One region of the Kitasatospora sp. NPDC087271 genome, then DNA from elsewhere that is predicted to be linked to it. Evidence: riboswitches for the same ligand, from Rfam matches in the RefSeq annotation. Region 1 holds a riboswitch; each other region holds the start of a gene.

The links. Region 1 has a riboswitch for cobalamin ahead of ACIO9K_RS17880 (ABC transporter substrate-binding protein). Riboswitches for the same ligand answer to the same signal wherever they lie in the genome.
Region 2: another riboswitch for cobalamin. It lies ahead of ACIO9K_RS33780 (prenyltransferase/squalene oxidase repeat-containing protein); the one in region 1 lies ahead of ACIO9K_RS17880 (ABC transporter substrate-binding protein).
Region 3: another riboswitch for cobalamin. It lies ahead of metE (5-methyltetrahydropteroyltriglutamate--homocysteine S-methyltransferase); the one in region 1 lies ahead of ACIO9K_RS17880 (ABC transporter substrate-binding protein).

What each region holds. Positions count from the first base shown of each region.
Region 1 covers NZ_JBIUYQ010000009.1:156,664-166,069, forward strand. Annotated here, with positions in the region: gene ACIO9K_RS17860 (alpha/beta fold hydrolase) at 1-510, shown strand, start outside; gene ACIO9K_RS17865 ((2Fe-2S) ferredoxin domain-containing protein) at 810-1,553, opposite strand; gene ACIO9K_RS17870 (ABC transporter ATP-binding protein) at 1,550-2,323, opposite strand; gene ACIO9K_RS17875 (iron chelate uptake ABC transporter family permease subunit) at 2,365-3,444, opposite strand; gene ACIO9K_RS17880 (ABC transporter substrate-binding protein) at 3,441-4,385, opposite strand; cobalamin riboswitch at 4,507-4,712, opposite strand; gene ACIO9K_RS17885 (hypothetical protein) at 5,271-5,765, shown strand; gene ACIO9K_RS17890 (siderophore-interacting protein) at 6,169-7,011, shown strand; gene ACIO9K_RS17895 (hypothetical protein) at 7,212-8,600, shown strand; gene ACIO9K_RS17900 (hypothetical protein) at 8,815-9,201, shown strand.
Region 2 covers NZ_JBIUYQ010000032.1:23,511-32,743, reverse strand. Annotated here, with positions in the region: gene ACIO9K_RS33810 (CoA-acylating methylmalonate-semialdehyde dehydrogenase) at 1-1,122, shown strand, start outside; gene ACIO9K_RS33805 (acyl-CoA dehydrogenase family protein) at 1,130-2,269, shown strand; gene ACIO9K_RS33800 (enoyl-CoA hydratase/isomerase family protein) at 2,269-3,342, shown strand; gene mmsB (3-hydroxyisobutyrate dehydrogenase) at 3,339-4,256, shown strand; gene ACIO9K_RS33790 (enoyl-CoA hydratase) at 4,253-5,029, shown strand; gene cobF (precorrin-6A synthase (deacetylating)) at 5,076-5,834, opposite strand; cobalamin riboswitch at 5,971-6,110, shown strand; gene ACIO9K_RS33780 (prenyltransferase/squalene oxidase repeat-containing protein) at 6,210-7,283, shown strand; gene ACIO9K_RS33775 (flagellar hook-length control protein FliK) at 7,325-7,804, shown strand; gene ACIO9K_RS33770 (hypothetical protein) at 7,871-8,218, opposite strand; gene ACIO9K_RS33765 (hypothetical protein) at 8,327-9,233, opposite strand, start outside.
Region 3 covers NZ_JBIUYQ010000032.1:8,805-18,210, forward strand. Annotated here, with positions in the region: gene ACIO9K_RS33720 (short-chain fatty acyl-CoA regulator family protein) at 1-963, opposite strand, end outside; gene folP (dihydropteroate synthase) at 981-1,841, opposite strand; gene metF (methylenetetrahydrofolate reductase [NAD(P)H]) at 1,956-2,873, shown strand; gene metE (5-methyltetrahydropteroyltriglutamate--homocysteine S-methyltransferase) at 2,981-5,296, opposite strand; cobalamin riboswitch at 5,461-5,683, opposite strand; gene ACIO9K_RS33740 (ECF transporter S component) at 5,713-6,594, opposite strand; gene ACIO9K_RS33745 (ABC transporter ATP-binding protein) at 6,591-8,264, opposite strand; gene ACIO9K_RS33750 (CbiQ family ECF transporter T component) at 8,261-9,406, opposite strand, start outside.

The sequences.
Region 1 (9,406 bases):
CTCGTCGGCCACAGCTACGCGGGGCTGGTGATCTCCTCCGTGGCCAACCGGATCCCGGAGCGCATCGCACACCTCGTCTACCTCGACGCGCTGGTCCCGCAGGACGGCGAGTCCGCGGTCGACGTCCAACCCGTGGGGCGGCGGATGATCGAGCTCGCCGAGAAGTCCGAGAGCGGCTGGCGCGTCCCCCCGATGCCCGAGCTGCCCGCGCCCCTCGGCCTGTTCGGCGTCACGGACCCGGCGGACGTGGCCTGGCTGCGCGAGACGCTCACGGACCAGGCGGTGCGCTGCCTTCGGCAATCCGTGCGACTGGACAACCCGGCTGCGGACGCGATCCCGCGCACGCACATCCACAACGTCGGCCCCACGCCGCCGGGCATCACCCGCCGCCCCGTCCCCCCGATCCAGCCCAACGGCTCCGCCGCGCAGGTCTGGGAGCTGCCGACCGGCCACGACTGCATGATCACCATGCCGAGGGAACTGAGTGAACTGCTCCTCAAGCTCGCCTGAGTAGTACATCGTTGACCTGAGGTGATCTCGGTCTGCGGGTCGGGCATCGGGTCGGCGTGGATCCGGGGGAGATCGGGCAACTCCGTGGTGAGCCGGCCGCGCGGGTGGGGCTTCGTCGCAGGTCGAGCTCGCTGTGGGTCTACTGCCGGTCGTCCTTGAGGGCTTCGGTCATCTGCTCGTCGATGGCCCTGATCTGGTCGCGGTAGGGGTGGAGGGTGGAGGGTGGCTTCGATGCCGCCGCTTGGTGCTGTCGGCCGCGGGGCGGGGCACGGGCTCAAGCTTGGGCCTCGTGGTCGCGATCAGCCGTCGTGGTGGTCCGCCTGCTCCTTCCTGTGGCGTGGGAGTCGGTGGGACTCGACCGGTCGTCCGCCGGCGAGGTGCTCGGTGACGATGCGGCCGGCGACGGCCGGGTCGATCTTCCCGTACCAGATGTCGTCCGGCTGCACGCTGGCGACGGGGGCCTGGTTGCAGGGGAACTGGCACCCCGTCTGGGTGACGAGCACGTCGTCGTCGCCGAGGCCGTGCTCGGTCAGTTTCCGTACCAGGGCGCGTAGTCCCTCCTCCGCGCCCTTGGCCGCGCAACGCGGGCCGCGGCACACCAGGACCTGGTGCCGGTGGCCGGGGACTTCCTCCCAGGCCGCGGACGTGAGGCCGGGCTCCTGGCCGGTGATGGCCCTCGTCACCGCGGCCACCGCGGGGACCGCGTCCGGCGAGTCGGCGAGGCGGGTCGCGACGAGGAGTTCGGGACGGTGGCCCGCGCGCTCGCGCCACCAGTACGCCGCGATCCGCCGTAGCCAGGACTGGGCCGGGCCGGACGCCGCGAGGCGGACGCCGATCACGACCACGGTCTCGGCGCCCGCGTCGGCCAGCCTGGTCAGCTCGGCCGACAGGGAAGGGTCTGCCTGCTGCAGGAACGCGATCGAGGCCTGGTGCGACGCCGCTGTCCGGAGGAGTTCGTCACGGCGGACGGCTTCCCCCATCGACATGCCGACCAGGAGCGTGGCACTGCGGCGGGCGAGCGCGCCCGGGACGGGGCGGGTCATGGTGTTGTCCCTTCGGGGAGCAGTCCGTTCCACCGGATGTGCGGTCTGTCGTGCCGGGGGTGTCGTTCCACGGTGACGTCGACGCCGTAGACGTGCGCGATCGTCGGCGAGGTGAGCACGTCGGAGCTGGGCCCGTGGGCGACCAGTCGGCCGTCGAGCAGGACGGCGACCTCGTCGCAGTAGGCGGCGGCGAGTTCGAGGTCGTGCAGCGCGGCTACCGTGGTGATGCCCAGCCCGCGTACGGTGCCGAGGAAGCCGAGTTGGTGGCGTAGGTCGAGGTGGTTGGTGGGCTCGTCGAGCAGGAGCACGCCGGGCTCCTGCACCAGTGCCCGCGCGAGCTGGACCCGCTGCCGCTCGCCACCCGACAGCGTCGGCCAGGACCGGTCGAGCAGGTGGCCGACGTCGGCTGCGGCCACGGCCGCGGCGAACACGGACCGCTCGTGGGCGTCGGTGGCGGAGTTCGCCGGCACGGGCCAGCGGCTGCGGTGCGGCGTGCGGCCGAGATCGATGACCTGACGGACCGGCAGCGACAGCCGGGTGTCCGCCTGCTGCTCCATGAAGGCCACCTGTCGTGCTCGTCGGCGGGCCGTGAGTGCGTGGAGATCCTCTCCGTCCAGGAGGACCCGACCCTCGCTCGGCCGGGTCAGTCCGGCGACCGCGCGCAGCAAGGTGGTCTTCCCGGCGCCGTTGGGTCCGAGCAGGCCCGTGATCCGGCCGGGGGCGAACGCGAGCGAGACCGCGTCCAGCAGCGTGGCTCCGCCGATGCTCACGCGGAGCTCCTCCGTGCGCAGCTCGGCGGGGGGCGTCACCGTCACTGCCCCCTCCCGTCGGCCCGCCCCTGGCGCCACAGCAGCCAGGCGAAGAAGGGCGCTCCGAGCCCGGCCGTGATGACGCCGACGGGGATCTCCCGGTCGGGGAGGACCGAGCGCGCCACGATGTCGCTGCCCACCAGGAGGGACGCGCCCACCAGTGCCGACACGGGCAGCAGGAGGGCGTGGCGCGGGCCGCAGACGAGACGGACGACATGCGGTACGACCAGGCCGAGGAACCCGATGACGCCGGTGTGGGCGACCAGGCACGCGGTTACCAGCGCGGCGGTGGCGACGAGGACCCAGCGGGTGCGCTCGACGTGGACGCCGAGGGAGCGGGCGGCGGTCTCGCCGAACGCGAAGGCGTCCAGGTCGCGGGCCGAGGAGGCCAGGACCGTGACACCGGCCAGCGCGACCGCGGTCAGGAAGACGGCGGTGGGCCACCGCACGCCGGCGACCGAGCCCAGCGTCCACTCCATGACACCGCGCGCCGCGTTGCGGTCCCCGAGGACCAGCACGACGAACGAGGTGTAGGCCCCGCACATCTGTCCCACCGCGATGCCGGCGAGCACGGTCCGGGTGGTCGGTAGCGACCGGGTGCGCGCGCCGGCCAGTGCCAGGACGACGACGGCGGCTAGCAGGGCACCGGCGAAGGCCGCCGTGGACACCGCGCCGGTGCCCACGGCGCCGGACACGCCGACACCGAGGACGATCACGGTGACCGCGCCGGCGGCGGCTCCGTCCGAGATCCCGAGCAGGAAGGGATCGGCCAGGTCGTTCCCGGTCAGCGTCTGCAACACCGCACCGCAGACCGCGAGGCCGGCGCCGGTGGCAGCCGCTCCCAGAACCCGGGGCAGCCGCAACTGCCAGACGATCTGGTCGTCCAGCAGCGTCACGTGCGGGTTGCCCAGCCCGAGACGGCGCACCACGACGTCGATCACCGTCCGGACCGGCTCGTGTTGCGAGCCCACGGCGAGGCCGAGGAGCACGGTGGCCAGGAGCAGGGCCGCACCGATGGCCAGGGCCGCCGTCGCGCGGCCCGGACCAGGGGGCCGCGCGACGGCGGGGTGGGGCGCGGTCATGAACCCGGGTGCAGTCGGCCCAGTCCCGCGGACACCCGGGCGGCACCGTCGGCGAGCAGCACGCCGGGAGTCGACTCCGAGAACGGCACCACCACGAAAGCCTTGCGCTGTACGGCGGTGAGCTTGCTCAGCACCGGGTCGTTCTCCAAGTAGTCGATCTTGGACTGGGCCGTGTCCCAGCCGGCGTCCGCGACCACGATGGCGTCCGGGTCTGCCGCGACGACCTTCTCCCAGCTCACGTTCTGCCAGCCACCGGGCAGGTCCCCGAAGACGTTGCGGGCGCCCACGGCATCGAGAACGAGTTGAGGTCCGCCGTGGCCGGCCCCGACGAACGGCGCCTTGGTGTCCGAGTCGTACCACAGGACCTTCAAGCCCTTGCCAGCGGCCGTTGCCGTGAACTCGGCCAGTTGCTGCTCCTGTTGCTGCTGGATCGCGGCGGCCCGCTCCGTGACACCGAAGACCTTGGCGACGTCGTTCAGTTCGCCCCACACCGCCTGCCAGGTCGTCGGCGGCACCTGGCTCTTGTCCGAGCAGCCGAACGGGGACAGGTACGACGGGATGCCCTGGCCGCGCAGTTCCCCCCGGGTGCCCGCGACCTTGTCGGTGAACGCGCTGGAGTAGGAGGCGTACAGGAAGTCGGGACGGGCCGCGAGGAGCTTCTCCTTCGTCGGGTAGTCCTTGGAGAGCACCGGGACGGAGTCGTAGGCCGCCTTCCACTTCTCCGGGATGGAATCGTCGAGGTAGGCGGTACCGGCCATGCGGGACTGCAGGCCGAGGGCCAGGGCCACCTCGGTGGCACCCTCGTTGAGCGTCACCAGCCGGTCGGGCGGCGCGCCGACCGTCACGGTGGTCCCGCAATTGTCGACGCTGACCGGCGCGGCAGTTCCGGCCGTCCCGCCGGACGTGGTGGGCGCGGGGGCGCCCGTGCAAGCTCCGAGCATGCCGATGAACAGGAAGGCCGCGACCGCCCGGCCGACACGTATCGGACCTGTGGGACGTACGGAACATATCGAACGGAACGGATACGGCAGACCGCTGGGCACGTGTTCTCCAAAACCCTCGTGGAACATGTAGCGCCGTGGCCGGTCTCCTGGCTTCCGCATCAACGCGCCGCGGCCGACCTTCCCGGACGGCTCTTCCAACCCGCCCAGTGGCCCTGACCGCTGGAAAAGCCGGTCAGCGAGGGCCGCGGAACTCCGCGGCAACAGTGGCGAGGGCCGCACCGGACTCAGACCGGTTTCCCGTACACCACGGCGATGGCAAGGTATCAGGCGTGGTCAGGTCGGAGCTGGCCAGCCCGTGGGATGATCGTCTGGACCGTTCCCGGGGGCGGGGGAGGGATCGGCCACGGGGCCCGGCCGGGGGTCTCAGGTGCGGGCGGCGGCGACGATCCAGTTCCTGAACTCGACGGCGTAGTGCCGCAGGTGGTGGTCCAGGACCTCGTCCGGGCACGTGACGGGGAAGTAGGGCGCCGCCACTCGGCCACCTCGCGGCTTCGCAGCAGTTCCTGCTCGTAGGCACGGCGTTGCTGGCCGGCGGTGCTGGCACACCGGCCCGAGCGCTCCCGCGGTCGCTCGGGGTGCGGGCTGAACCTGCCGACCGGCAGGTAGGGATCAATCATCGTCCGCTGATCGTCCGTGAGTTGCCGACGCGTCACAGCCCACAGTCCTCCCTGTTCCGCCCTCGGAGGAGGGTGCAACCAGAAGGCTGATCACTACCTCACACAGGCCCTCATTCCCGCACGTCGTGGCGGTTGGTGAACCAACGAGGTCCGCCGTCCCGTTGAGGCGTGTACCTGACCATCCTCCGATAGAGAGTTGGCTGCCATGACCTCCAAGCGTGTTGTCCAGTCCTCCGTACTGACCGCCGTCCTGGCGCTGAGCGCCGGCTTGGCCCTGGCTCCCGCGGCGCAGGCCGCCGGCCCCTCCGCCGGAACGACGCGGTCGGCCGCCCCAGCGGCGTCCGCCGCCTACGCGGTGCGCAGCACCCAGGTCACCCTGTCGAACCAGACCGGCAGCATGCTCTACCTCGGCTCGGCCACCCTGGCCCACGGGTGCTGGAGCGCCGGCAGTCCTCTGCCCCCGAGCTACATCCTGCCGAACGTGGCCCCCAGCTGGAAAACCGAGTCGTGCGGGTTCCTGACGGGCACCGAGGGGCAGATCGGCTTCGGCGTGGACACCTGGAGCGGGTTGATCCACTGGAGCAACCCCTACGCCGGGTCGAACGTCAACGAGTGCACTGTCGGTGCGGGTCTCACCTGCCAGGTGATCGGCGGCGGGGGGAACAACGCGGAGGTCACCTTCGTGGTGCGGCGCGCCTGAGGCCCGACCCCACCCGGTCGCCCGCCACCTGAACCACGAGTGCCTCCGGCAGGGCGGCCGAAATCGTACCGGCGTCCTGACCGGCCGCCCGCTCCCCATCCTCCCGAGCGGGTTGCGGTGCCGGATCGGTCCGGGGAGTGCGGCGCGGCCGCTCTGCGGGCGGCGACCTCGGTCGTCGGCTCCCGGGCGGCGCGCGGCGCGGTCTGGCTGCGCCGAACCGGTCGCGGCGGCTCCGTACGACCTTGTCGCGTCCGCGAGCCGCAGCAGGGCTGCCGGGGCGTCACGTTCCCGGTCGTGGGCGGAATGGGGATCGGCTGCCGTCCCTGCGTCGAGCACCGCCTCAAGGGTGCTAACTTAGGCAAGCCTAACCAAGACGCGCGACCACACAGCCCAGGGGGGCACCATGGCAGACCAACCGACCCGCCGGACACCGCAGGCGCGCGAAGCACAGGTGCTGCGCACCGAGCGGATCACACCGCACATGGTGCGCCTGGTCCTCGGCGGTGCGGGGTTGGAGGACTTCGACGCCACCGAGTTCACCGACCACTACATCAAGGTGCTCTTCACGCCCGAGGGCGTGAGCTACCCGGAGCCCTTCGACATGGCGCGGATCCGCGAGGAGTTCCCGCCCGAGCAGCGGCCGATCACCCGGACGTACACCGTGCGGGCCTGGGACCCGGCCCTGCGCGAGCTGACCATCGACTTCGTGGTGCACGGTGACGAGGGCCTGGCCGGGCCCTGGGCGGCCCGCGCACAGCCCGGCGAGACGGTGCGCTTCCTGGGCCCCGGCGGCGGCTACGCCCCCGACGCGAGCGCCGACTGGCACCTGCTGGTGGGCGACGAGAGCGCGCTGCCCGCGATCGCCGCGGCGCTGGAGCGGATGCCGGCCGATGCCGTGGTGCACGCCTTCGTCGAGGTCGCGGACGCCGCGGAGGAGCAGAAGATCGTCTCGCCCTCCGGGGCCGAGATCAGCTGGCTGCACCGCGGTGCCCGCCCGGTGGGCGAGGCGCTGGTCGAGGCGGTGGGCGCGCTGGAATTCCCCGCCGGCACGGCATCCGCGTTCGTGCACGGTGAGGCGGGCTTCGTGAAGGAACTGCGGCGTCTGCTGCGCGTGGAGCGAGGCATCCCGCGCGAGCGGCTATCGGTCTCGGGCTACTGGCGGTCCGGTCAGAGTGACGAGGCCTGGCGGGCGGCCAAGCGCGAGTGGAACGCCCAGGTGGAGGCCGAGCAGGAGTCGGCCGGCTGATCTACGCGGCCGGGCAGCCGCCCCTCCCCGGCCTCTGCCCGCCCCCGGCGGCCCCCCGCCGCCCGCACTCCCGCCTTCGTCGACGCTGTACACGGAATCGTTGTCCTCACCGCGCATGCCTCCGGCCCAGTACCGGTTTCATGATCACTGAGGGAGAATTCCAGGAGGCCAATTCGGCGCAGTCGACAGGGGGTTGGGCGATGTCGAGGCTCTTCGGCGGGCGGGGCGGCGGCAGGGGAGACGAGGGAAGCGGGAGTACGCAGGAGCTGGCCAGGTCACTGGCCCGGCAGGGGGCCTGGGGCGGTCTGTGGAAGCTGGTGCTGTCCCTCCCCTTCCCGCAGGCCGCGGCGGCAGCCGCCCACCTGAAGCCATCGCGGTGGCAGCCCCAGGGAATGGCGGAGCGCCAGCTGGCCCAGCTGCTGGCCGAGACCGACCGTCGTGAGGTGGTACGGGTCGGCGAGTCGGTCCACGCGTCGGCCTCGCGGGTGCTGCCGTCCGCCCTCAACGCCGCCGGCCCGGTCGGCTTCTGCCATCAGCTGCCGCTGGCCGCGATCAACCTGATCGGCGAGGACCTCCACCGGTGCCGGATCGTGACGGTGGACCGCACCGGCGTCCTGAACGAGTTCTACGAAGGCCCGACGAACCACGTGTCGCTGTGCTGCGTGGACGCGGATACCGTGGTCGCCCTGCGCGACTTCGCCGGCGACGGCCACCTCCGGAACGCGGAACTCGTCGAGTACACACCCGGCGGGGAGACGGTCCTGGCCGGCGGCACGGCGCTGCTCGGAGCAAGGGTGGAGGCGACGGCCGACGGTTTCGTGACGGGCCTGAGGCTGGTCAGGGCGGCGCTCGGGTTCTTCGGCGGCCAGGAGCTGCAGCTCGACCTGGCGGAGTTCGGTTTCAACCGCGCCGACCTGTTCGCCGTCGATCCCTCCGGCACCCGGATCGCGTTCGCCGACGGGTTCCGGATCCTGATCACCGACAGCAGGCTCGAACCGATGCACGAGTTCGCCGCGGACGACCACCTCGGCCACGGACCGATCAGCGCCATCGCGTTCACCGCCGACTCCCTGGTCACGGCCGGCCTGGACCGGGGCCTGCAGCGGTGGCAGGTGGTCGGCGACCGCCTGCGCCCGCTGCACCCCGCCTCGTTCCCACCACCCAGAGCCCTGCACAGGCTCAGCCCCGTGCCCGCCTGGGGCCTCCTGGTCGGGGACGGCGGCAACGAGAACTTCTTCTACGACCAGACGTCCCTGGACAGCCGGACCTCGCCGCCCTTCCTGGGCTCCCTCGACACCGGCATCGGGCACTTCGAGTCAGCACCGTACGGCAGGCTCGCCGTCTACGAGGGCGGCCTGTTCCCGCCGACCCGCGACAGCGCCGACGGCTTCTACTCCACCGTGGTCCTCGACCTCGACCACCCCCTGAACCTGCTGGCCAGACGGCTGTCGTCGCTCTCCCGCGCGGACGCCGACCGATCGCGCGCCACCCGCGCCGACGCCGGCCGCTACCCGCTGTCGGACTCCGCTCGGAACGTCCTCGACCGCATCGAAGCAGCCGCCGAACTGGTACCCGAACTCGCCCGGTGACCCCGCGATCGTCCACGTACTCGTCGTTGATCGCCGGAAGAGTTCTCTCGAACGCCCCCACCAATCTCATCAGGCCGCCTCGGGGCGGTTCGGCGAGGGCCCTTGGGGGTGCGGGAAGCGTAGCCGGCGGTGTCAGCGTCGAGCATGACCATGTCCTGGTCCTCAATGTCCAGGCCTCGGAACCTACCCCGCTGAGCCGTGCAACGATTCCCAGGTGAGAGTCCCTGATGCTCCTTTCCGTGAACGCCTGTTTGTCGAGGCGTTGGCCGTGCTGGCGGCCGATCCCTCGGCTCAGCTGATCTGGGTGGACGAGCAGGGTGTCTCGACGGATGAGGTCGCCCTGGACTTCGACCACGCCTTCCGCATGGCCGAGGGCCTGGTCGAGGACGGGGATCTCAGCCGCGAGGTGCTACGTGACCTTCGAGCGATCGATGCGATCTTCGCCGGGATGAGCGGCCGGGAGAGCTCGGATCGGTGGAACAGGGAGGCTCTGACGGTCGATCCAGGGTGGATCGAAGCCCGGGAACTGGCCCGCCGGATCCTCATCGGGATGCTGGGCGAGTGGTGCCTGCCGATGCCGGAGATTCTCGTCGTGCGATAGCGGGCCCGGACCCCCCGCGGCAGTCAGCGAAGTCACCGAAGGGCAATTTCGTAACAGCCTGTCTTTGCGATGAATACTCAGAGTGACTGCTATATGTGGGGACATGACACATGAACAGCACTCAGCCCCTCCTGGACAGCGCCCGCGGCGCGTCCGGACGGCCCGGCTCGCCGCAGGGGCCCTGGCCCTGATCGTGGGCGCCGGA
Region 2 (9,233 bases), on a different contig from region 1:
AACGCGGGCACCGGCATCGACGTGTACTCGATGCGCCAGCCGCTCGGCGTGGTCGCGGGCATCACGCCGTTCAACTTCCCGGCGATGATCCCGCTCTGGAAGGCCGCACCCGCCATCGCCTGCGGCAACGCCTTCGTCCTCAAGCCCTCGGAGCGCGACCCCTCGGTGCCGCTGCGCCTCGCCGAACTGTTCCTGGAGGCCGGGCTGCCGCCGGGCGTGCTGAACGTGGTCCACGGCGGCAAGGATGCCGTGGACACCCTGCTGGAGGACCCGCGGGTGCAGGCGGTCGGGTTCGTCGGCTCCACGCCGATCGCCCAGTACGTGTACGCCACCGCCGCCGCGCACGGGAAGCGGGCACAGTGCTTCGGCGGTGCCAAGAACCACCTGGTCGTGATGCCGGACGCCGACCTCGACCAGGCCGCGGACGCGCTGATCGGCGCCGGCTACGGCTCGGCCGGCGAGCGCTGCATGGCGATCTCGGTGGCCGTCCCGGTGGGGGAGGAGACCGCCGACGCCCTGGTGGCCAAACTGGTCGAGCGGATCGCCGCGTTGAAGGTCGGGCGCTCGGACGACCCGGCGGCGGACTTCGGCCCGCTGGTCGGCGCCGACGCGCTGGAGCGGGTCCGCGGCTACCTGGACCTCGGGGTCGAGGAGGGCGCCGAACTCGTGGTCGACGGGCGGGACTTCCGGCTGGAGGGGCACGAGGGCGGCTACTTCCTCGGCGCCTCGCTGTTCGACCGCGTCACGGCGGACATGCGGATCTACCGGGAGGAGATCTTCGGCCCCGTCCTGACCGTGCTCCGCGCCGCCGACTACGAGGAGGCGCTGCGCCTGCCCAGCGAGCACGAGTTCGGCAACGGCGTGGCCATCTACACCCGGGACGGCGACACGGCACGGGACTTCGCGCGCCGGGTGAACACCGGCATGGTCGGCGTCAACGTGCCGATCCCCGTGCCGGTCGCGTACCACACCTTCGGCGGCTGGAAGCGCTCCGGGTTCGGCGACCTCAACCAGCACGGGCCGGACTCGATCCGCTTCTACACCCGCACCCGCACCGTCACCTCGCGCTGGCCCTCCGGGGTCAAGGAGGGCGCGAGCTTCACCATCCCGACGATGGGCTGAGGGCGCCGTGCACGACCTCACAGAGGACCAGCTCGCCATCGCCGCGACCACCCGGGCCTTCGCCCGCGAACACCTGGCGCCGAACGCGGTCGCGTGGGACCAGGCCAAGCACTTCCCGGTGGACGTGCTGCGCAAGGCGGCGGACGTCGGCCTGGCCGGTGTCTACGTCCGCGAGGAGTCCGGCGGCTCCGGACTCACCCGCGCCGACGGCGTGCTCGTGTTCGAGGCGCTGGCCACCGGCTGCCCGTCCATCGCCGCCTACCTGTCCATCCACAACATGGTCGCCTGGATGATCGACCGCTACGGCGACGACGCCCAGCGCGTCCGGTGGCTGCCGGGTCTCAGCGCCATGGCGACCCCCGCCAGCTACTGCCTCACCGAGCCCGGCGCGGGCTCGGACGCGGCGGCACTGACCACCCGGGCCCGCCGGGACGGGGACCACTGGGTCCTCGACGGCGTCAAGCAGTTCATCTCGGGCGCCGGCGTCTCCCGGGTCTACCTGGTGATGGCCCGCACCGGCGGGCCGGGGGCCGGCGGGGTGTCCGCGTTCGTCGTCGAACGCGAGGACGCCGGTGTCTCGTTCGGTCCCGACGAGAAGAAGATGGGGTGGAACGCCCAGCCCACCCGCCAGGTGCTCCTGGACGGCGTCCGGCTCCCGGCCGACCGCCTCCTCGGAGCCGAGGGCGAGGGCTTCCGGATCGCCATGAACGGGCTGAACGGAGGCCGGCTCGGCATCGCCGCCTGCTCCCTCGGCGGAGCGCAGGACGCCCTGGAGCGGGCCACCGGCTACCTGGCGGACCGCGAGGCGTTCGGCGCCCGGCTCCTGCACGCCCAGGCGCTGCAGTTCCGGCTCGCCGACATGGCCACGGAGCTGGAGGCGGCCAGATCGCTGCTCTGGCGGGCCGCCTCGGCCCTGGACCGGGGGGACCCGAGGGCCCCGGAGCTGTGCGCGATGGCCAAGCGGCACGCCACCGACACCGGCTTCGAGGTCGCCAACCAGGCGCTCCAACTGCACGGCGGCTACGGCTACCTGGCCGAGTACGGCATCGAGAAGATCGTCCGCGACCTGCGGGTGCACCAGATCCTGGAAGGAACCAACGAGATCATGCGCGTCATCGTCGCCCGCGGCCTGATCGGGGCCGCGTGATGGCCGGGAACGACCTCGACGAGGTCCTGGTCCACCGCGAGGGCCGGGCGGGCCTGATCGTCCTCAACCGCCCCGCGGCCCTGAACGCCCTCACCCACGGCATGGTGCGGAGCATCTCCGACGCCCTGGACGCGTGGGAGGAGGACGAGCGGGTCGAAACCGTGGTCATCACCGGCGCCGGTGAGCGGGCCTTCTGCGCCGGCGGCGACATCGTCGCCATCCACCGCGCCGCCACCGGCGCGGACCCGGGCGCCGTCGAGGAGTTCTGGCGCGACGAGTACCGCCTCAACGCCCGCATCGCCCGCTACCCCAAGCCCTACGTCGCGCTCATGAGCGGCATCGTGATGGGCGGCGGGGTCGGGGTCTCCGCCCACGGCAGCGTCCGGATCGTCACCGAGACCACGCGCGTCGCCATGCCCGAGGCCGGCATCGGCTTCGTCCCCGACGTCGGCGGCACCTACCTGCTCGCCCTCGCGCCCGGCGAGTCGGGCACCCACCTGGCCCTGACCGCAGGTTCCGTCGAGGCCGGTGACGCGCTGCTGTGCGGCCTCGCCGACCACTTCGTCCCGGCCGAGCGGCTGCCCGCGCTGCTGGACGACCTGGCCGAACTCCCCGTGCACGACGCCCTCGAACGCAACGTCGGGCCCGCACCGGCCGGCGTGCTGGACGGCCGGCGGGCCTGGATCGACCACTGCTACGGGGCCGACACCGTGGAGGAGATCCTCGACCGCCTGCGGGACAGCGGCGAACCGGAGGCCAAGAAGGCCGCGGACCGGATCGCCGCCAACTCGCCCGCCGCCGTGAAGGCCACCCTCGCCGCCCTGCGCCGGGCCCGCACCCTCGGCCCGCTGGAGGCCGTCCTCGACCAGGAGTACCGGACCTCCTGCGCGGCGCTCTCCACACCGGACCTGGCCGAGGGGATCCGCGCCCAGGTGATCGACAAGGACCGTTCCCCGCGGTGGAGCCCGTCGACGCTGAGCGCCGTCGGGCCCGCCGCGGTGGCCCGCTACTTCGCCCCGCTCGGCGACCGGGAACTCGGCCTGGCCCCCACCACACCCCTGGAGCGCTGGTGACCCACCGCAACGGAGTCAACGGATTCAACGGAGTCATCGGATTCATCGGACTCGGCAACATGGGCGGCCCGATGGCCGCCAACCTCGCCGAGGCCGGGCACACCGTGACCGGCTACGACCTGGCACCCGAGGCGCTGCGGCGGGCGGAGGAGGGCGGCGTCCGTCCGGCGCGGTCCGCGACCGAGGCGGTGCGGGAGGCCGACGTCGTCATCAGCATGCTGCCGGCCGGCCGGCACGTGCTGGCCGCCTACGCGGACCTGCTGCCCGCCGCCCGCCCGGGAACGCTCTTCGTCGACTGCTCCACGATCGACGTCGCGGACGCCCGGGCGGCGCACGACCTGGCCGTGACCGCCGGGCACCGGGCGGTGGACGCGCCGGTCTCCGGCGGGGTGGTCGGTGCCACGGCCGCGAGCCTCACCTTCATGGTCGGAGCCGCCGAGCCGGACTTCGAGGCGGTCCGACCGGTGCTGGAGGCGATGGGCCGCAAGGTCGTGCACTGCGGATCCCCCGGAGCGGGGCAGGCCGCGAAGATCTGCAACAACATGATCCTGGGCATCTCGATGATCGCGGTCAGCGAGGCCTTCGTGCTCGGAGAGAGCCTCGGACTCAGCCACCAGGCCCTCTACGACGTCGCCTCGACCGCCTCCGGCCAGTGCTGGGCGCTCACCACCAACTGCCCCGTCCCCGGGCCGGTGCCGACCAGCCCGGCCAACCGCGACTACGCGGCCGGGTTCGCCGCCGCCCTGATGGCCAAGGACCTCGGACTCGCCGCCGGGGCCGCCGACGCCGCGGGCCTGCCCACGAACCTCGGACGCAGGGCGGCACAGCTGTACGCGGACTTCGCGCAGGCCGACGGCGGCGCCGGCCTGGACTTCTCGGCGATCATCACCACCCTGCGGGAGGACGGCAAGTGACCGACTACGAGACGATCCTGGTCGAGCGCAAGGGCCGGGTGGGGCTGATCACGCTCGACCGGCCCAAGGCGCTCAACGCGCTCAACACCCAGCTGATGAACGAAGTCGTGCAGGCGGCAACGGAGTTCGACCGTGCCCCGGAGATCGGCTGTCTGGTGATCACCGGCTCGGAGAAGGCGTTCGCGGCCGGCGCCGACATCAAGGAGATGCAGGGCAACCGGTTCCCGGACGTCTACCTGGACGACTGGCTGGGCCCCTGGGACCGGCTCGGCGCGCTGCGCAAGCCGGTCGTGGCGGCCGTGGCCGGGTTCGCGCTGGGCGGCGGCTGCGAGCTGGCGATGCTGTGCGACGTCCTCCTGGCGGCGGACACCGCGAAGTTCGGGCAGCCGGAGATCAAGCTCGGCGTGATCCCGGGCATCGGCGGCTCGCAGCGGCTGACCCGGGCGGTCGGCAAGGCGAAGGCGATGGAACTGTGCCTGACCGGCCGGATGATGGGCGCCGAGGAGGCCGAGCGGGCCGGCCTGGTCTCCCGGATCGTCCCGGCGGGCCAACTGCTGGCCGAGGCGCTGACGGTGGCCGGGACGATCGCGGCGATGTCCACCCCGGCAGCGGTCATGCTCAAGGAGAGCGTCAACCGCTCGTACGAGACCACGCTCGCCGAGGGCGTGCGCTTCGAACGGCGCCTGTTCCACGCCACCTTCGCGACGGCGGACCAGAAGGAGGGCATGGCGGCCTTCGCCGAGAAGCGCCCGCCGGAGTTCCTTCACCGCTGACGGTCCGAGCGGTTCGCCGCCCCTCGTCCGGGGCGGCGCACGTCGGTCAGCTCTCGGAGCGCCGCAGCAGGTAGGTGTCCATGATCCAGCCCTTGCTCTCGCGGGCCGACTCGCGCAGCTCGCGGATCCGCGGGGCGGCTTCGGCAAGCGGGCCGGCGACGAGGATCTCGTCGGGGGTGCCGAGGTAGGCGCCGTAGTGGATCTCCAGCCCCTCCGGGTCGATCTCGGCGAAGGCGGCCCGGCCGTCGAGCATCACCACGACGTCGTCCACGCCCTCGGGGAAGCCCTCGGCCAGACGGCGGCCGGTGGTGATCTGCACAGGGCGGCCCACCCGGGTCAGCGTGGTGCGGTGGCGGGCGGCGAGTGCGGAGACGCTGCTGATGCCCGGGACCACCTCGTAGTCGAAGACGACGGTGCCGCGGACCCGTACGTCCTCCACCACGGCGATGACACTGTCGTAGAGGCTCGGATCCCCCCAGACCAGGAACGCGCCCGTCTCGCCCTCACCGAGGTGCTCGACCGCCAACCGCTCGACCAGATCGGCACGGCGGACGCGCCAGTCGTCCACGGCGGCCGCGTACGCCGGGGTGGTGCGGTCCCGCTCCGCGTCCGGCACCTCCACCACGCGGTGCCCGGGTCGCCCGTGCTCGGTCAGCATCCGGCGCCGTAGCTGGATCAGGTCCTGCCGTTCCTCGTTCTTGTCGAGGATGAAGAAGACGTCCGTGCGGGCGAGTGCCTTGACCGCCTGGAGGGTGAGGTGGTCGGGGTCGCCCGCGCCGATGCCGATGACGAGAATGCTCCGCATGTTCCGCATGTTCCGCATGGGAGGAATTCTGCCGTCCAGGACACCCTGATCACGCCGGCAGCCGGGAGGAGCGCGTCGCGAAGCCCGGTGCGGACCACCGTGATGTGACGCACGAACCCTTGACCGGATCTTTTCCGTATCGCCATGATGGGCCGTCATGTTGTGACTCCGCCGCCGGGGGAAGTCCGGTCCGAATCCGGCGCTGACCCGCAACGGTAGGCCGCCGATTCACGTCGGCGGCGAGCCCGAGTACCCGGCGGCGGAGGTGTGTCGTCCCCTCCTCCCGTCGTGGTCTGCGGGCCGGAGCTCCGAGGGCTGCCCGGCTTGTCGCCGCCGTCCTCCGGGCCCCTGCGTGCGGGCCCGGAAAGGCCCACCGTGTCCTCGTTCCGACGCCCCCTGCGCCTCTTCGCGATACCCGCGCTCGCCCTCGCCACCGTCCTCCCGGCGGCCGCCGCCGCCCAGGCCGCGCCTGCTGCCGCGACCTCGTCCCCGACGCTCCGCCCCGACGCCGCCGCCGGCGGCTGGCTCGCCCGCCAGCTCGTCGACGGCGACCACTTCGAGTCCGTCTTCAACGGGACCGCCTACCCCGACCAGGGCCTGACCATCGACGCCGTGCTGGCCTTCGCCGCCTCGCACAGCTCCGACCAGGCCGCCGCGAAGGCCACCGCCTGGCTGGCCAAGCCCGAGATCATCACCGGCTACCTCGGCGACGGCACCACCGAGGCCTACGCGGGCGCGACCGCCAAGCTGCTGCTCGCCGTCGAGGTGCGCGGCGGGAACCCGACGGCCTTCGGCGGCGTCGACCTGCCCGCCCGGCTGCGCTCGCTCCAGACCGCCGACGGCCGGTTCTCCGACCGCTCGCAGTGGGGCGACTACAGCAACGCCTTCGGCCAGTCCCTGGCCGTGATCGCCCTGCACCGCACGGCCGGTGGCGCCCCGGCGGCGGCTGTCGACTTCCTCGCCAACAGCCAGTGCGCGGACGGCGGTTACCCGCTGTCCTTCGGCCAGGCCACCTGCACCAGCGACCCGGACGCCACCGCGCTCGCCGCCCAGGCCCTCGCCGCGACCGGCCGCACCGCCAAGGCGAACACCGGGCTCGGCTGGCTGACCGCCCACCAGAACGCCGACGGCGGCTTCTCGGCTGCCGGGGCCGCCGCGTCCAACGCCAACACCACCGGCCTCGCCACGCAGGCGCTGCTGGCCGGCGGGCGCTTCGGGGCCGGTCTCAAGGGCTGGAGCAGTCTCGTCAAGCTCCAGCAGGGCTGCTCCGCCGACCCGGCGGTGCGCGGGGCCGTCGCCTACGACGCGAACGGCTTCAACGCGGCCACCGGTGCCCGGGCCACGGCACAGGCCGTCCTCGGCCTGGCCGGCACCCCGCTGGCCGCCCTCTCCGCCGCCGGTGCCCGCCCGGACGCGCCCGTGCCGGCCTGCCCGGCGACCACCCGCTGACCACCCGCTGACCACTCGCTGACCCCGAAAGGAGAGCTCCGATGACCGACACCCTGGCGCCCGCGCGCCCGGCCCGCCGTACCCTCGGCTCGATCGCCGCCGCCGCCGCTCTGACCGCAGGCCTGCTCGGCGTCTCCGCCGTCCAGGCCCCGCAGGCGCGGGCCGCCGCCTGTGACGGCACCACCGGCGTCACCGTCGTGGTCGACTTCACCGCCGTCGGCGGCGGCATCCAGACCGGCTGCGCACCCGGCGACCCGGCCAGCGGCCTGGCCGCGCTGACCGGCGCCGGGTTCGCGTACACCTTCCACCCGCGCTACCCGGGCTTCGTCTGCACCATCAACGCCCTGCCGACGACCTGCACCAACCCCACCGGCAGCGCCTACTGGTCGTACTGGCACGCCCAGCACGGTGGCCCCTGGTCCTACAGCAACCTGGGCGCGGGCAGCTACAACCCGGCACCCGGCGACGTCGAGGGCTGGTCCTTCGGCGCCGGCGCCCAGCCAGGCGTCACCGCGCCCTGACCCCCGGGGACACCCCGGTGCCCCGGCCCCTCCGGAAGGGGGGCCGGGGCACCGCGTACCCGTGGCTCAGCTGCCGTGAGATGCCCTCCGGCGGCGGACGAAGCGCTCGACCAGCAGTACGGTGGCGACGGCCGCCACGGTGAACAGCAGCGTGTTGGCCACGATGCCGCCCGTGGCCAGCCAGCCGGGTTCCTCGCCGTTAGGCAGCGTGGTGTCGGTGAACAGCCCGCCGATGCCGGTCAGCACCCCTCGTGCGAGGTAGACGGCGGCCAGCGCAGCAAGGCCGACGGGAAGGGTGAGGACGATCGACGCGAGGTAGTAACGCCCGTTCTCCGTCAGCCCGCCCAGGACGGCCAGTCCGCCGACCAAGGCCACATAGCCGCCCGCCACCCATCTGGAAACACCCGTCGGCATCCGTTCCCCCCGTCCTGTCGGTCCGGCGGCGGATCCGTCGGGCCATCGTGGTTCTGTCCCGCCGGAGGGGAGGCGATCCGTGGTCGGCTCCCCTCCGGCGCAGTGCGGTCAGCTGCCGTAGCGCAGCGAGACGGTGTCGCCGAGGTGGACCGTGGTGGCCCGGGTGGCGCCGGTCGCGGCGCCGCCGTCCAGGCCGACCTGCCAGGTGGACGAGCCGCTGTTGGCCGTGCCGTTGAGCGCGGTGACGGTGCCGCCGCCGGTGGACGGCGTGACGGAGGTGACGCAGCCGCCCGGGGTGGCGCTGCCTGCCGCGTCGAGGACGTCGCCGAGGGTTGCGGTGGTGCCGGTCGGGGTGAGGGTGACGGCGCAGACCTTGGGCGTGCCCGTGCCGTCGTCGACGACCAGGGCGAGCCTGGCGGCGGTGCCGGCGGTGAAGCCGGTGGTGGCGGCCCAGGCGGGCTCGCCGGTGGTGGTCGGGGTCGGCGGGGTGGCGGTGAAGCCGGCGCCGGCGACGGCGCGCAGGCCGTCGACGGAGGCGTAGGGGGAGGGGGTGGTGTCGGTGGGCAGGTACTTGAAGCCGCCGCCGGGCTTGAACTGCTGGGCGATCAGGAAGTCGACGGGGCTCTTGCCGGTGCCGCTGGTGAAGTCGGTGCCCTGGGGGTTGATGCCGCAGGCGTTGAGGCCGGAGACGGCCCAGCCGTTGGAGTCGGTGTTGACGCCGAACATGGCGTTGAAGGCGCCGGAGGCGGTGAGCTTGCCCTTGAGGAAGTTCTTGGCGGCGACGATCGCCGGGTCGGTGGCGGCGACGCCCCCGGTGCAGAGCGAGGCCATGGCGGCGCCGGTCATGTCGATGTCGCTGCCCTGGGCGAGGGCGTTCGGGTCGCCCGCGGCCTTGCTGAAGTTCCAGCCGCCATCGTTGTGCTGGTTGGCGCGCACCGCGGTGACGGAGGCGTCGAGCAGCGGCTGCGGGACGCGAGGGCTGCCGGCCTGGGTTTTGGCGCCCGCGAGGGCGAGG
Region 3 (9,406 bases), on a different contig from region 1:
GCCCGGACGCTGGAGGGTGCTCAGCCGGTGGCAGACCGTCTCGAACCCGACCCCGAAGCGGGCCTGGAGCAGCTCGACGTCGTACCGCAGCTCCTCGGCGGCCGTGTGGAAGGCGGTGTACGGCATCAGCAGGGCGCCGGCGAAGTAGTTGGCCAGGCCGATCCTGGCCAGGTCGGCGGCCTGGGGTGAGGTGAGGCCGGGCCCGGCCGCCGCCACGAGCGTGTCGAGCAGCGGCCGGTGCTCCAGCAGGGCCAGTTGGGTGGCGAGTTGGAAGGCACGCCGGCCGTCGGCCAGCCACGGTGAGAGCCGCAGCGTGCCGGCCGCCGGGTCGTAGCGCCGCAGGTCGCCGGGCCGCCGGTGGTCGGCGTCCAGCACCCGCACCCCGTGCCGCTCGCCGAGGCGGGCGGCCAGCGCGGCGGCGGTGCGGCCCGCGGTCGTCGTCGCCAGGCACCGCGCGGTCCGCTCCGCCGCCTCGTCCAGGGCGGCGATGTGGTTGTGATGGGTGTAGAAGAAGTCCCTGACCTCGTCATGGGGTTCGGCCGGGCGGATGCCCGCCCCGGTGCCGGGCTCACCGAGGTCGACGACGCGCGCGAGCGCCTCGCGGTAGCCGCGGTGCAGCGCGACCAGGGCCCGTGCCACCTCCGGGTGGTTCCGGCTCACCTCCGCGATCTCCTCCGTCGGCACGGCTCCGCCACAGGCCTCGTCCGCGAGCGCGGTGCGCAGGTCGGTGCCGAGGCGTTCCTCCTCGGCCTCGGAGAAGAACTCCGGGTCGACCCCGAGCACCTCGGCGATCCGCAGCAGCACGGCGGCGGTCAGCGGGCGCTGGCTGTGCTCGATCTGGTTGAGGTAGCTGGTCGAGATGCCGAGCTCGCGCGCCAGCTCGACCTGGTTCATGCCGTGCTCGCGGCGCAGTCGGCGCAGCTTGGCGTGGGCGTAGATCTTCCGCCCGGTCGGACGTGGCATGGCCCGCACTTCCTCTCTCAGACCCGGTTGGTTCGGATCGCGGCCTCGACCCGGACGGCGTCGGCGGTGTCCCGGACCTCGTGCACCCGCACCGCCCACGCGCCCTGCGCGGCGGCCAGGACGCTGGCCGCCGCGGTGGCCGCGTCGCGTTCACGGGCCGGACGGGCCTCGCCCGTCCGCGGGTCGGCCAGCAGCTCGCCCAGGAAGCGCTTGCGCGAGGCCGCCACCAGGAGCGGGCGCCCCAGCACGCGCCAGGCGTCCAGCGACGCCAGCAGCGCCCAGTCGTCCTGCCGGCGTTTGGCGAAGCCGAGGCCCGGGTCCACGATGACCTGGGCGGGGTCGACCCCGGCCGACACCACCGTGTCCATCTGCCGTGCGACCTCACGGATCACCTCGGCCGCGACGTCCTCGTACGCGGCCAGTTCGTCCATGTGGGCGGACTGCCCGCGCCAGTGCATGACGACGAAGGGCACTCCGGCCCTGGCCGCGGCGCGGGCCATGCCCGCGTCGGCCCGGCCCCCGCTGACGTCGTTGATGATCCGGGCTCCGGCCTCCACCGCCGCTTCGGCGACCCGGGCCCGCATCGTGTCGATACTGACCAGGACGCCCTTGTCGGTGAGCGAGCGCACCACCGGCAGGACCCGGCGCAGTTCCTCCTCCTCGGACACCCTGGTCGCTCCCGGCCGGGTCGACTCCCCGCCGACGTCCACGATGTCCGCGCCCTGCTCGGCCAGCAGCAGTCCACGGTCCACCGCGCGCCCCGGGTCCAGCCAGCGGCCGCCGTCCGAGAACGAGTCGGGGGTCACGTTCACGACTCCCATCACCGCGCACCGATCCCATCCGGGCAGTCCCGACAATACCTGCGAAGGTCTTTTCATGAACTCATTGTGCCGCCCGCCCCACCCGTCTCCCAACTCGCACCCCCGAGAGAATTCGTATCACAGAGTGGACACTTGAGGACTACCGCGAGCCCGGCTGGTTAACCTCCTGCCATGACACTCGGAATTCCCTCCACGCGGACGGATCGGGCGACCTCCATCCGCGAACTCCTCGCGACCGGCAGGCTTTCCTATTCGTTCGAATTCATGCCGCCCCGGAGCGCCGAAGCGGAGGTCGGCCTGTGGAATGCGATCCGGCGCCTGGAAGCGCTGTCCCCCACCTTCGTCTCCGTGACCTACGGTGCCGGCGGGTCCACACGGGAGCGGACGGTGAACGTCACCGGCCGCATCGCGCAGGAGACCACCCTCACGCCGACCGCCCACCTGACCGCGGTCGGCCACAGCGTCGCCGAACTGCGGAACATTCTCGGCCACTACGCCGACCAGGGCGTTCGCAACATCCTGGCGCTGCGCGGCGACCCGCCGGGCGATCCGCTGGGCACCTGGCACCGCCACCCCGACGGAGTGGAGTACGCCGCCGACCTGGTGCGGCTGATCAAGGAGTCCGGCGACTTCTGCGTCGGTGTGGCCGCCTTCCCGGACCTGCACCCGAGGTCCCCCGACTGGGATTTCGAGATCAGGCACTTCATCGAGAAGTGCCGGGCGGGAGCCGACTACGCCATCACCCAGATGTTCTTCGACGTGGACAGCTACCTCCGTTTCCGGGATCGACTGGAATCGGCCGGCTGCACCGTTCCGGTCATTCCGGAGATCATGCCGGTGACCAGTATCCGGTCACTTCGGAGGATTCCGACACTGACCACCGCCGCCATTCCCGACGAGCTTTCCGAAAGCATGCTGAAGCAGCAGGACAATCCGAAGGCCGTCCGGTCGATCGGTATCGATCACGCCACCGGAATGTGCCGACGCCTGCTCTCCGAGGGAGTTCCCGGGCTGCATTTCATGACCATGAACTTCTCCACGGTGACGACGGAGATCTACCAGAACCTCGGGCTTCCCGGGTCCGGGTGAAACGGGCCGGGCCGCCGTTGCGGCAGCCCGCCCGGGGACGGTCCCGGGCCCACCCGGCCGGGCGCCGCACGGCGTGCGGGGCCCGGCCGGGTCGCGTCACCGGGGGGTCAGCCGGCGAGCTCCGCGCGCAGGTGGCGGGCGGCGCCGACGAGGCTGTCGAGCGAGGCGCGGGTCTCGGTCCAGCCGCGGGTCTTCAGGCCGCAGTCGGGGTTGACCCAGAGCCGCTCGGCGGGGATGGCCGCGAGGCCCGCGCGCAGCAGGGCGATGGCCTCGTCGGTGCTCGGGACGCGCGGGGAGTGGATGTCCCAGACGCCCGGGCCGACCTCGCGCGGGTAGCCGGCCCCGGCGAGTTCGCCGGCGACCTCCATGTGCGAGCGGGTGGCCTCCAGCGAGATGACGTCCGCGTCGAGTTCGTCGATCGCCGTCATGATCGCGCCGAACTCGGCGTAGCACATGTGGGTGTGGACCTGGGTGTCCGCGCGGACGCCTGAGGTGGCCAGGCGGAAGGACTCGGTGGCCCACGCCAGGTACGCCGGGCGGTCGGCGGCGCGCAGCGGCAGGGTCTCGCGCAGCGCCGGCTCGTCGACCTGGACGACGGCCGCGCCGGCGGCCTCCAGGTCGGTGACCTCGTCGCGCAGGGCGAGGGCGACCTGGCGGGCGGTGTCGCCGAGCGGCTGGTCGTCGCGGACGAAGGACCAGGCGAGCATCGTGACGGGGCCGGTGAGCATGCCCTTGACCGGGCGGTCGGTGAGGCCCTGCGCGTAGCCGAACCAGTCGACGGTCATCGGGTGCGGGCGGGAGATGTCCCCGGCCAGGACCGGCGGGCGCACGTACCGGGTGCCGTAGGACTGCACCCAGCCGTGCCGGGTGGCGAGGTAGCCGGTGAGCTGTTCGGCGAAGTACTGGACCATGTCGTTGCGCTCGGGCTCGCCGTGCACCAGGACGTCCAGTCCGGCCTTCTCCTGGAAGGCGATGACCTCCCGGACCTCCGCCTCGATGCGCTCCCGGTAGGCCGGGGCGTCGATCCGGCCCGCCGTGAGGTCGGCCCGCGCGACCCGCAGTTCGGAGGTCTGCGGGAACGAGCCGATCGTGGTGGTCGGCAGCAGCGGCAGGCCGAGCCGGGCGCGCTGGGCCTCGGCCCGCTGCGGGTAGGCCTGGGCGCGGCGGGTGTCGTCGGCGGTGACGGCGGCGGTACGGGCGCGCACCGCCGGATCGTGGGTGATCGGCGAGTTGGCGCGCGAGGCGAGGTCGGCGCGGTTGGCGGCCAGGTCGGCGGCGATCGCCCCCGTGCCCTCGCGCAGGCCCCGGGCCAGCAGCGCCACCTCCCTGGCCTTCTGCTTGGCGAAGGCGAGCCAGCGCAGGATCTGCGGGTCGACGTCGCGTTCGGCGGCGGCGTCCAACGGCACGTGCAGGAGGGAGCAGGACGGCGCGACGTCGACCCGCTCGGCGAGGCCCAGCAGGGTCGCCAGGGTGGCCAGCGACTTCTCCAGGTCGTTGATCCAGATGTTGCGCCCGTCGACCACCCCGGCGACCAGCCGCTTGCCGGGCAGCCCGCCGACGGCGGCCAGATCGTCCAGGTTCGCCGCGGCGGGCCCCGTGAAGTCCAGCGCCAGGCCCTCGACCGGGGCCTTGGCCAGCACCGGCAGGGCCTCACCCAGGCGGTCGAAGTAGCTCGCGACCAGCAGCTTCGGACGGTCCGCCAGGCCGCCCAGGTCACGGTAGGCGCGGGCGGCGGCGTTCAGCTCGGCCGGGGTGCGGTCCTGCACCAGCGCGGGCTCGTCCAGCTGCACCCACTCGGCGCCGGCCGCCTTCAGGTCCGCCAGCAGCTGCGCGTAGACGGGCAGCAGCCGGTCCAGCAGGGTGATCGGCTGGAAGTCGTCGGCGACACCGGGGGCGGGCTTGGCGAGCAGCAGGTAGGTGAGGGGGCCGACCAGCACGGGGCGTGCGGTGTGGCCGAGCGCCAGCGCCTCCCGGAACTCCCCGACGGCCTTGGCCGGGTCCGCGGTGAAGACGGTGTCCGGGCCGAGTTCGGGCACCAGGTAGTGGTAGTTGGTGTCGAACCACTTGGTCATCTCCAGCGGCGCGACCTCCTGGGTGCCGCGCGCCATGGCGAAGTAGCCGTCCAGCGCGTCCGCCTCGACGGCCGCCCGGTGGCGGGCCGGGATCGCGCCGACGGCGACCGTGGTGTCCAGTACGTGGTCGTAGAGCGAGAAGTCGCCGGTGGGCACTTCCGAGGCCCCGGCCTGGGCGAGCTGCGCCCAGTTCTCCCGGCGCAGGCCGACCGCCGCCTCCCGCAGGGCGTCGGCGGTGACCGTGCCCTTCCAGTAGCCCTCGATGGCCTTCTTCAGCTCCCGGCCCTGGCCCTGCCGGGGGTAGCCGTACACGGTGGCCCTGGTTGCCGCGGCTGCGGACTTCGTGGTCAAGGGACTCTCCTTCGCGAGTCTGGCTCCTCAAGTACCCGGGGACGGGACGAGAGCGCGAAGGGATGACGAACCGGGCGGCGGCTCACGTCGATGCACGTGCCGGACCCGCCTGGTATGGTCGCCGACCCGCCCGCGAGGTCACCGGGATATCCGCACGCGGAACGGTCCGCGGGCGGGCAACGGGCAGGTCTTCGGACTCGTGGGCGCACCGGGCCTGTCGGCGTCCGGTACCTACTGGCCATCGCTTCCCAGACCCGTCCCGGGTCCAGTGCGTATGACGGCGGTCGTTCCCACTCACCGCTGCGGGGCAGTCCCGGATTCCCACCGGGTTCCCTCTTGCGACGTCCTGCCTGGCGGGCAGGACGAACCAGCTGCGTCGCCAGCTTAGGGGCAAACCGCCGGGGCCGACGCGGAATTCACGGAAGCCGTCCGCATGGTGAGACTCCCTCGCCGCTCGCGGAGCCGTTCGTGGTGCTGCTGGCGGTGCCGTTCGTGGTGACTCGTCGACCGTCCGGGGCTTCGAAGCGCACCACGGGCTCGAAGTTGGCGCGGCGGGCCGCGCGGCGGAGGACGGTGAGGACGGCCGGGCCGACGACGAGCACGGCCGTGAAGGTGGTGACGGCCCGGCCGGTGTCCCAGCCGAGCGAGGTCGCGAGGTCGAAGAGCAGGTAGCGGTGCCACTGCTCGGTGAACGGCAGCCCCGGCAGGTAGGCGATGGAACTGTTCGGGTCGGTGGAGAACGGCCAGAAGGAGAGGTTGAGAAGGAAGCCGAAGAGGTACCCGGAGAAGGCCCCGTACGCCGCCAGCATCGCCACCTCCCAGCGCCGCCGCCGGGTTCTCGGCAGGAGCCCGGCGAGCATGCCGACGAACGCGCAGCCGAACATCTGGTACGGCATCCAGGGGCCGACGCCGCCGGTGAGCAGCGCGGAGGCGAACAGCGAGGTGCAGCCGAGGGTGAACCCGAAGCCCGGGCCGAAGACCCGGCCGGCCAGGACGAGGATGAAGAAGACCGTCTCCACTCCTGCGGTGCCGGCGCCGAGCGGGCGCAGCCCGGCGTTGACGGCGGACAGGACGCCGAGCATGGCGAGGGCCTTGGCGTCGATGCCGCCGGCCGCGATCTCCGCGATGACGACGGCGAGCACCAGGATCAGCAGGGCGCCGAAGATCAGCGGCGGGGCGTAGGAGGAGCCGAACTTTCCCGGGGCGACGACGAACGGCCAGGTGAAGGCGACCAAGCCGATGAAGGCGGCCAGGGCCGCGACGACGCGGGCCCGGCCGGGGATCCGGACGGCGCTCACCGGGCGGTCTCGGCGGGCGCCAGGGCCTCGGCCACCTGCCGGGTAGTCAGGTAGGGCAGCGGGGCGAGGATCTTGGCGGTCTGGGGGGCGAAGGTGGGCGAGGCGACGATGACCTCGGCGGTGGGGCCGTCGGCGACGATCTCGCCCTCGGCCATCACCACCACCCGGTCGGCGGTGGCGGCGACGAACTCGACGTCGTGGGTGGAGACGACGACCGTACGGCCTTCGGCGGCGAGGGCGTCCACGATGCCGGTGAGCGCCTCCTTCGCGTGGTAGTCGAGCCCTCGGGTGGGTTCGTCCAGCAGCACCACCCTTGGTGCGGCGGCCAGTTGGATCGCCAGGACCAGGGACAGCTTCTGGCCCTCGGAGAGGTCCCGGGGGTGGGTGCCGTCGGGGATCCCGGGGGCGAGCCGGTCGAGGATCTGCCGCGCGGTCGGGCCGGCCGTGGTCCGGCCTGCTGCGGTCGGGCCGGCGGCGCCACGGGCCTCCAGGTCGCTCTGGGCGAGTTCCTGGGCGACCGTCTCCAGGTACAGCAGGTCGGTCGGGGTCTGCGGGACGAGCCCGACGAGCTGCCGGGCCCTGGTCGCGGAGAGCCGCTTGGGGTCCGCGGCCGGCCCGCCGTCGGCCCCGAGGACCCGCACGCTGCCGCCCTGTCGCGGGCCCGAGCCCTGGAGGGCCCACAGGAGCGAGGACTTGCCCGAGCCGTTGCGCCCCATCAGCGCCGTGACCTCACCGGCCCGCAGGTCCAGCCCGACCTCCCGGACGGCGGCCACCGGCCCGTACCGGACGACCACCCCCCGGGCGTCCAGCACCCGATCCCCCACCACCGCTGCCCGGCGCGGCGGAGGAACGGGCACGTCGGTGAGCCGCTCCCGCAGCGGGGCGGCGGCGCGCCGGGCGTCCCGGACGGAGAGCGGCAGCGGCCGCCACCCGGCCAGCCGCCCGAGGTCGACGACGGGCGGCGCGATCGCGGTGTGCCGGAAGACCTCGGCGGGCGGCCCGTGCACGACCGTGCCGTCGCCGGGCAGGTAGGCGACGCGGTCGGCGTACTGGACGACCCGCTCCAGGCGGTGCTCGGCGAGCAGGACGGTGACGCCGAGGTCGTGGACCAGGCGGGTGATGGCGGCGAGCACCTCCTCGGCGGCCGTCGGGTCGAGCGCCGAGGTCGGTTCGTCCAGGACCAGGACGCGGGGGTGCGCGGTGAGCACCGAGCCGATGGCGACGCGCTGCTGCTGGCCGCCGGAGAGCTCGTGCAGGGCGCGGTGGCGCAGGTCGGCGAGGCCGAGCAGGTCGAGGGTCTCCTCGACGCGCTTGCGCATCACCTCCGGCGGGACGGCCAACTGCTCCATGACGTAGGCCAGTTCCTCCTCCACCGTGTCGGTGGTGAAGCCGGCCAGCGGGTCCTGCCCCACCACACCCACCACGTCGGCCAGTTCGCGCGGCGGGTGGTGCGCGGTGTCCCGGCCGTCCACGGTGACCCTGCCTCGCAGGGTGCCGCCGGTGAAGTGCGGCACGAGGCCGTTGACGGCGCCGAGCAGGGTCGACTTGCCGACGCCGGTACGGCCGACCACCAGGCAGAGCTCGCCCTCCGGGATGTGCAGGTCGACGTCGCGCAGGACGGGGGTGGTCTCGCCGTCGTACACCACACCGACCTGGTCGAATCGGATCACGTGCTCACCTCGGGGGTCGTACGGTCGGTACCGGTACGGCGGGTACCGGTGTCGGGCTCCGGGGTACGGCCCGGCGGCGGCGCGATCACCCCGGCGGCGCCGGCCAGCAGCAGGGCGAGCACCGGGACGAGCGGCAGGCTCGGCCAACTGAGCGGGTAGAGCGACGGGTTGAGATCCGTGGCGTCGTAGCCGACGGTGGCGAACAGCAGGACGGCGGCGGTCACCCCGCAGCCCGCGACGGCCCACTCGGCGGCCCGCCAGCGGTCCGGCCGGTAGGTGGTGCGCCGTACGCGCCGGCCGCCGAGGACCAGCCCCGCCACGCAGAGCAGGGCGCCCGCGAGGAAGGCCGGAAGCCCCAGGGCAGCGGGGGCGGTCCCGTCCAGGAGCCCGTACACCCCGGCACACAGGCCGCACATGCCGAGCAACATCAGGGCGCCGGTGACGCGACGGGAGCGGCGGGTCGCGGTGCCGGAGCGGCCGTAGCCACGCGAGTCCATCGCGGCGGCCAGGTGCAGCGAACGCTCCAACGCGTCCTCCAGCACCGGGACGACGATGCTGCGCAGCGCGCGGACGCCCTTCCGCTGACCGGCGCGCAACCGCCGTGCCCGGGCGACGCGTTGGACGCTCTGCACCAGCTGCGGGGCGACGCTCAGCGACACCGTCACGGCCACACCCAGCTCGTACAGGGCGCCGGGCAGGACGCGCAGGGCGCGCTTGGGGTTGGCGAGGGTGTTGGCGGCGCCGATGCAGCAGATCAGGCAGGCCAGGCGCAGCCCGTCGAAGGCGGCGGAGAGGGTCGCCTCCAGGGAGACCGGCCCGCCGATCCGGATGCCCGTGTACCAGGCGGGGGTGGGCAGGTGTGGGAGCGAGAAGAGCAGATGGTCGTGCGGGGTGATACCGGTGGCGAAGACGCACCGGAACACCACCCGGATCGCCACCACGGTCAGGGCCAGCCACAGATAGTAGGTGAACCCGCGCGCCCACGGGGCCTCGGTCCGGCGGGCGGTGACCACGTAGCCGAGCACGGCGAGGACGAGCAGGAGCAGCAGCGGGTTGGTGGTGCGGCTGGCCGCCGTCGCCAGGGCCAGCGCCCAGGTCCACCAGGCCAGCGGGTGCAGGTTCCGGGGGCCGCGCCGGCTCCC